2 regions of the Yinghuangia sp. YIM S10712 genome follow, and region 1 is predicted to be linked to the other one. Evidence: riboswitches for the same ligand, from Rfam matches in the RefSeq annotation. Region 1 holds a riboswitch; the other holds the start of a gene.
The links. Region 1 has a riboswitch for thiamine pyrophosphate ahead of thiO (glycine oxidase ThiO). Riboswitches for the same ligand answer to the same signal wherever they lie in the genome.
Positions count from the first base shown of each region.

Region 1 (3,397 bases):
GGCGCAACAGGTCCAGCACCGAACCCGACGTCTTCGGATTCAGCCGGCGCATCGCGACCGTCGTCATTTCGGTCCCGGACGCGACGAGCGCCGCCTCGAGGATGTCCAGACTGGGTGCGCCGCCGGTACCGGTGATCAGGCGCGAGGAGAAGATCTCGCCGCCGAGTTCGAATTTGTCGTCCGCCGGACCGGAAACGGTCGCGGACACTGTCTCCCGTGTCTGCCGGGTGGTCACGTGGTCATCCTCCCTGGACGGCGGTGAGCACTTCGACGCGGTCTCCGCCGTGCAGCACGGTGAACGGCCACGCGCTGCGCGGCACGACGTGCTCGTTGACCGCGACGGCGACGCCCTTGGTCGCACTCGTCATCGTCGCGACCAGCGCCGCGACGGTGGTGCCGGGAGCGAGCGGGCGCGGCTCGCCGTTGACGGAGACGGACTCCATCGGCTGTACGGTCATGCGCAGGACACCTCCTGAAGCGGTCGACCCCCGGACGCGTCACCCAACGCGAAGCGCAACGGACCCCAGGGACGCACGACGTCGGGCACGGTTCCGTCCGTGAGCAGCTCGGCCACGGCCTCCGCGGTGACCGGAGTCAGCAGGATGCCGTGCCGGTAGTGGCCCGTGGCGGCGATCAGGCCCGGCAGTGCGGTCGCGCCGATGACGGGGGCATTGTCGGGGCTTCCGGGGCGCAGGCCCGCGTGCGTCTCCACGAGCGGCAGTTCGGTGATGCCGGGAACCAACTCATGGGCATCACGCAGGAGTTCATAGACGCCACCGGCGGTGACGACGGTGTCGTCCAGCTCGTGTTCGGTCGCGCCGATCACCAACTCGCCGTCCGCGCGCGGCACGAGGTACATGCTGCCGCCCTTGACGACACCGCGGACATTGCGCGAGAGGAAGGGCGCGTACGCCTCCGGCACCCGCAACCGCAGGATCTCCCCCTTCACCGGCCGTATCGCCGGGACCACCCCGGGCGGCAGGCCGGGCAACCGGTTCGTCTCACACCCGGCGGCCAACACCACCTGTGCGGCGGTGAGCGCGGTGCCGTCGTCGAGGCGTACGCCGGTCGCGCGTTCCGCGTCGGTCACCAGCTCCGCGACCCTGCGGCGCACGACGGCGACCCCGGCCCGCTCGCACGCGGCCAGCAGCGCGACGACGAGGCGGCGGTTGTCGATCTGGTGGTCGGCCTCGACGTGCAGGCCGCCCGACACCGCGGGGGACAGCATTGGTTCGAGGCGGCGGCATTCGCGGCTGGTCAGCCACGTCGAGGCGAGTCCCAGGCGCTCCTGAAAGGCGTGCAGTTCCTTGAGTACCGCGCGGTCGTCGGCGTCCAGCGCGACGGCGAGGGTTCCGCACGCGCGGTAGCCGGAGGGCAGCCCGGAGGCTTCCTCCAGTTCGGCGGCGAACGCGGCGTAGCGGTCCGCGGAGTCCATGTTGAGGCGCAGCAGCGCCTCTTCGCCGTATTGGAGTTCGGAGACGGGCGTGAGCATGCCCGCGGCGGCGTGCGAGGCGCCGCGGCCGGGGGCGGGGTCGACGACGGTGACGGACAACCCGCGCACCGCGGCGCGCCACGCGATCGCGAGGCCGATGACGCCGCCGCCGATGACGAGCGCGTCGGCCGGGGGGCTTGTGGAAGCCATGGTTGCTGGACACTCCCTTACGCCGGCATGACCCGGATCAGGTTCGGACGGTCGGGAGCTGCCAGCTCCCCTCTCAGCCCGGTCCCACCGGGCTCCCGCGAGGTTTCAACCCTACCCCGGTCGCTTCCGGCGCCGGCGGGGACGGCCTAGGGTTCCGGGCCATGGAAAACGTGCTTGTCGTGGGTGCCGGCATGGCCGGGCTGCAGACAGTCTTGGGGCTGCGCGAACTCGGGTACGCCGGCCGTGTCGCGTTGCTCGGCGCCGAGCGGCACCGGCCGTACGACCGGCCGCCGCTGTCGAAGGACGTGTTGTCCGGCAAGACCGACGACACCACCTTCGACGCCGACTGGGCGGCTCTGGACGTGGAACTGCTGCTCGGGCGCCCGGCGACCGGGCTACGGCTGCGCGACAGGGCCGAGGGCGGCTTCGTGGACACCGACGCCGGCCCGGTCGAATTCGACCGGCTCGTCATCGCCACCGGCTCGCGCGCGATCAACCTGCCCGCTGCGGGCGACGTCCACGGCGTGCACGTCCTGCGGACGATCGACGACGCACGCGCGTTGCGCACGGCGCTCGTGCCGGGCGCACACGTCGTGATCGTGGGCGCCGGATGGATCGGCGCCGAGGTCGCGACCGCCGCGACTGCCGCGGGCTGCCACACCACCGTCGTCGAGGCGCTGTCGGCACCGCTCGCCGGCGCGCTGCCCGCCGAGATCGGTGCGCGGTTCACGCCGTGGTACGCCGAGGCCGGCGTCGAACTGCTGCTCGGCGCACGCGTCGACCGCATCGAACCCGGCGCGGTGCACCTGGCCGATGGAGCCAGGCTTCCGGCGGACGCCATAGTCGTGGGCATCGGGGTCCGGCCGGACACCGCGTGGCTGGCCGGCTCGGGCGTCCACCTCGACGGACGGGGCGCCGTCGTCGTCGACGGCCGCCTGCGCACCTCCGCGCCGGGCGTGTACGCCGTGGGCGACTGCACGGTCTTCGAATCCGCGCGCTACGCCACGCGCCTGCACGTCGAGCACTGGGACAACGCGCTCCAGGCGCCCCGCGCGCTCGCGGCACACCTGCTGGGCGAAGACGCGGCGTACGACCCGGTGCCGTACTTCTGGTCCGAGCAGTTCGGCCGCATGGTGCAGTACGTCGGCCACCACCCGGCCGGCGACGACGTGGTGATGCGCCACGGCCCCGAGGGCACGTGGACGGCCGGCTGGTTCGCGGGCGACGCCCTGGTGGCGTTGCTGACCGTCGCCCGGCCGCGCGACCTCGCCCAAGGGCGCAGACTCGTCCAGACCGGGGCCGCGGTCGACAAGGCGAAGTTCGCCGACGCCGGCGTGCCGATGAAGAGCACCGTCCGCTGATCCGGCCGGGTGCGGGCGTGTCGGCGGGGCTCGCGCCGACCGCCAGGGTCGGCCCGTTCTCCTATCCTGGAACGCGTGAGCGAGACCGATACCACCATCGAAAAGCTTGTCGACGAGTGGCTGACCCTCCCCGAGATCGCCGAGATGTTCGGCGTCGAGGTGACCCGGGTGCGCCAGCTCCTCAAGGACCGCCAACTCCTGGCGGTTCGCCGCGGCGAGAACCGCAGCCTCCAGGTGCCCGCAGCGTTCGTCCAGAACAACGCCACGGTGAAGGGGCTGTCCGGAACGATCACAGTCCTGTCCGATTCCGGCTTTTCGGACGACGAGATGTTGGAGTGGTTTTTCACCGAGGACGACTCGCTGCCCGGCACGCCGATCGAGGCGCTGCGCGGCA
Region 1 is NZ_JBPKBI010000002.1:627,938-631,334, forward strand. Features, by position in the region: gene ACRX5W_RS08130 (thiazole synthase) at 1-208, opposite strand, end outside; gene thiS (sulfur carrier protein ThiS) at 240-458, opposite strand; gene thiO (glycine oxidase ThiO) at 455-1,642, opposite strand; TPP riboswitch at 1,639-1,751, opposite strand; gene ACRX5W_RS08145 (NAD(P)/FAD-dependent oxidoreductase) at 1,804-3,003, shown strand; gene ACRX5W_RS08150 (Rv2175c family DNA-binding protein) at 3,079-3,397, shown strand, end outside.

Region 2 (3,397 bases), on a different contig from region 1:
CGGGCGCGGCCGGGAGGGTTTCGTCGTGGTACGTGCGGGCGGTGTCCGGGTCGAGGGCCAGGTCGAACTGGTCCTGCCAGCGGAACTCGAACCGGGCGTCCGACAACGCGTCGTCCCACTCGTGCGCGGTCGGGTGGCCCTTGGCCAGGTCGGCGGCGTGCGCGGCGATCTTGTACGCGATGACCCCCGCCTTGACGTCGTCGCGGTCCGGAAGGCCCAGGTGCTCCTTCGGGGTGACGTAGCACAGCATCGCGGTACCCCACATGCCGATCATCGCCGCGCCGATCGCGGAGGTGATGTGGTCGTATCCCGGCGCGATGTCGGTGGTGAGCGGACCGAGGGTGTAGAACGGCGCCTCGTCGCAGATCTCCTGCTGGAGGTCGACGTTCTCCTTGATCTTGTGCATCGGCACGTGGCCGGGGCCCTCGATCATCACCTGGACGTCCATCTCCCGGGCGATGCGCCCGAGTTCGCCCAGCGTCGTGAGCTCGGCGAACTGCGCCTCGTCGTTGGCGTCGTAGGTGCTGCCCGGACGCAGGCCGTCGCCGAGCGAGTAGGTGATGTCGTAGTCCCGCAGGATCTCGGTGAGTTCGCGGAAATGCGTGTAGAGGAAGTTCTCCTCGTGGTGCGCGAGGCACCACGCCGCCATGATCGAGCCGCCGCGCGAGACGATGCCGGTCTTGCGCCGCGCGGTGAGCGGCACGTACCGCAGGAGCACGCCCGCGTGCACGGTCATGTAGTCGACGCCCTGCTCGGCCTGTTCGATGACGGTGTCGCGGTAGAGCTCCCAGGTGAGTTCCTCCGGCTTGCCGGAGACCTTCTCCAAGGCCTGGTAGAGCGGCACCGTGCCGATCGGGACCGGCGAGTTGCGGACGATCCATTCGCGGGTGCTGTGGATGTCGGCGCCCGTCGACAGGTCCATGACCGTGTCGGCCCCCCAGCGGATCGCCCACACCAGCTTGTCGGTCTCCTCCTCGATCGAGGAAGTCACCGCCGAATTGCCGATGTTGGCGTTGACCTTCACCAGGAAGTCCTTGCCGATGATCATCGGCTCGATCTCCGGGTGGTTGATGTTGGCCGGCAGCACCGCCTTGCCCGCGGCGATGGCGTCGCGGACCGTCTCGGCGGGCAACCCCTCGCGGATGGCGACGAATTCCATCTCCGGGGTGACGATCCCCCTGCGGGCGTACGCGAGTTGGGTGACAGTCTCGCCCGCGCGGGCGCGCCGCGGTCGGATGGGCCCGGTGCCGGGGAGGGTGCCGAGCGCCTCGATGCGGCCGTCGTACCTCTCGGTGTCGGAGCGGGCGTCGATCCACGCCTCGCGGATCGGCGGGAGGCCGCGGCGCACGTCGACCTCGTACGCGGGGTCGGTGTACGGGCCGGACGTGTCGTACAGCCGCACGGTGGCGTCGTTGGTCAGGTGGACGGTCCGCACCGGCACACGCAGGTCGTCGCGCGAGCCGATCAGGTACTGCTTGTGGTGCGCGGGCGAGATGGCGCCCGTGGTGACCTTGCCCTGGGCGGACAGGGCCGAGTGGTGCGTCGACATGGAAAAAACTCCCTACGCCGGCATTACCCGGTCAGGTTCTGCGGTCGGCGCGGCCTCAGCGCCCTCTCAGCCCGATGCCCCGAGCTCCCGTGTATCTGTCGACATACACCCTCGCACAGCCCGGGACCGCGGACCAGAGGGGGATCCCAACTGCGCGTCACCGCCTGCCGTGACGAGAAAAAACCCATGGTCGGCATGCGGGGCAAGGTGACCGGGCGCGTCGGCCCGAGGCTGGTCGGGGAGATCATGGTGCAGGTGCGCGGCGGCTCCGAGGCGTTCTTGGCGTACCCCGTGAATCCCGGAGAGCCTTTCGACATCGGGCAGTTGGTGACGGTGGTCGATTACCAGGCGCCGCGGACGGTGTACAAGCAGGGCGCGTGCGGCTGATCCCGACGGCAGGGCACAGGGCGGCTGTGACGGAACGTCAGGCGGATTTCGCGGCGCGTGCCATCGCACGCGCCCGTACCACCAACTCCCGTCCCGCCGGGCGCGCGGGGCCGTCCGCGCGCCACGCGAAGACCAGACGGCCGCGCAGGGCGGGGCGTTCGATCGCCACCGCGCACAGCCGGTCCGCGCGGGTGAGCGCGAACGAGCGTGGCAGCAAGGCGATTCCGAGGCCGCGTGCGGCAAGCTCGGCCAACACCTCGGGGGCGCCCGCCTCGAAGGCGATCCTCGGTGCGAAACCCACTGCGGCGCACGCCTCGTCGAGCCGGGTCCGCAGCCCGGTGCCGCGCGGCAGGCTGATGAGCGGACGGCCGCGCAGCGTGTCGAGCGAAATGGTGTCGTGCGGGGCGAGTTCGTGGTCGGGCGCGACCGCCGCGACGATCGGCTGGTCGGTGACCACCTCGTAGTCGAGGCCGTCGGGGACCGTTTTTCCGACGCTGACGATCGCCAGGTCGAGGTCCCCGGCGCGCAGGCCGTCGACCAGGGCGTCGCTGTGCGCCTCGGCCAGCGTGATGTCGACGGCCGGGTGGTCCTCGTGGAACGCGGCGAGGAGCGCGGCCACATCGACGTTGTGCGATGTGACGGTGCCGACCGCGACGCGTCCGCGCATGAGCCCGGTCAGCTCGTCGACCGCGAACCGGGCCCCTTCGACGGCGGCGAGGGCGGCCCGGGCGTACGGCAGCACGGCTTCGCCGGCCTCGGTCAGGCGCACGCCCCGGCCGCTGCGGTCCAACAACTCCTGCCCGAGCTCGCGTTCGAGCCTCCTGATCTGGGCGCTCACACCGGGCTGGGCCACGTGCTCGCGCTCGGCGGCGCGGGTGAAGTTGCGTTCCTCGGCCACGGCGACGAAGTACGCGAGCTGACGCAGTTCCATAACCAATAATTCTAGTGGTGATACGGACTATCTCTTGGACTTCTGGTGGGAACCGGCGGAGGGTGGAGTTCGAAAAACATAGGGAGGAACCATGGATACCCCGGCGAAGAACACCCGGCCGACGAACACCGCGCGGGAGACCGCGAAGACGCCCGAGGACCTGGCCCGCCTGTTCGTCGAGCGGGCGAACGCCAAGGACGCCGACGGGCTCGCCGCGCTCTACGAGCCGGACGCAGTGCTGGCGTTCCCGCCCGGTTCGACCACGGTCGGCCGCGAGGCCATCCGCGCAGTCTGCGAGCGCCTGGTCGAGTACGCGACGCAGCCGTTCGCGGTCGAGGAACCGCTGCCCACCGTCCGCTACGGCGACCTGGCGCTAACGTCCACCAAGCCGGCCGACGGCACAGGCGGTCGGGTCCAGGTCGCCCGTCGGCAGCCGGACGGGACGTGGCTGCGCATCATCGACCGTCCGGAGGCTGCGCCGAAGGATGCCTGACAGTTGCGGGCGGGCAAATTCGTACGACCCGAAATTC
Region 2 is NZ_JBPKBI010000001.1:124,544-127,940, reverse strand. Features, by position in the region: gene thiC (phosphomethylpyrimidine synthase ThiC) at 1-1,549, opposite strand, end outside; TPP riboswitch at 1,542-1,650, opposite strand; gene ACRX5W_RS00660 (hypothetical protein) at 1,736-1,936, shown strand; gene ACRX5W_RS00655 (LysR family transcriptional regulator) at 1,974-2,867, opposite strand; gene ACRX5W_RS00650 (YybH family protein) at 2,959-3,360, shown strand.
Region 2: linked by a shared signal. The riboswitch ahead of thiC (phosphomethylpyrimidine synthase ThiC) and the one ahead of thiO (glycine oxidase ThiO) in region 1 are both predicted to bind thiamine pyrophosphate.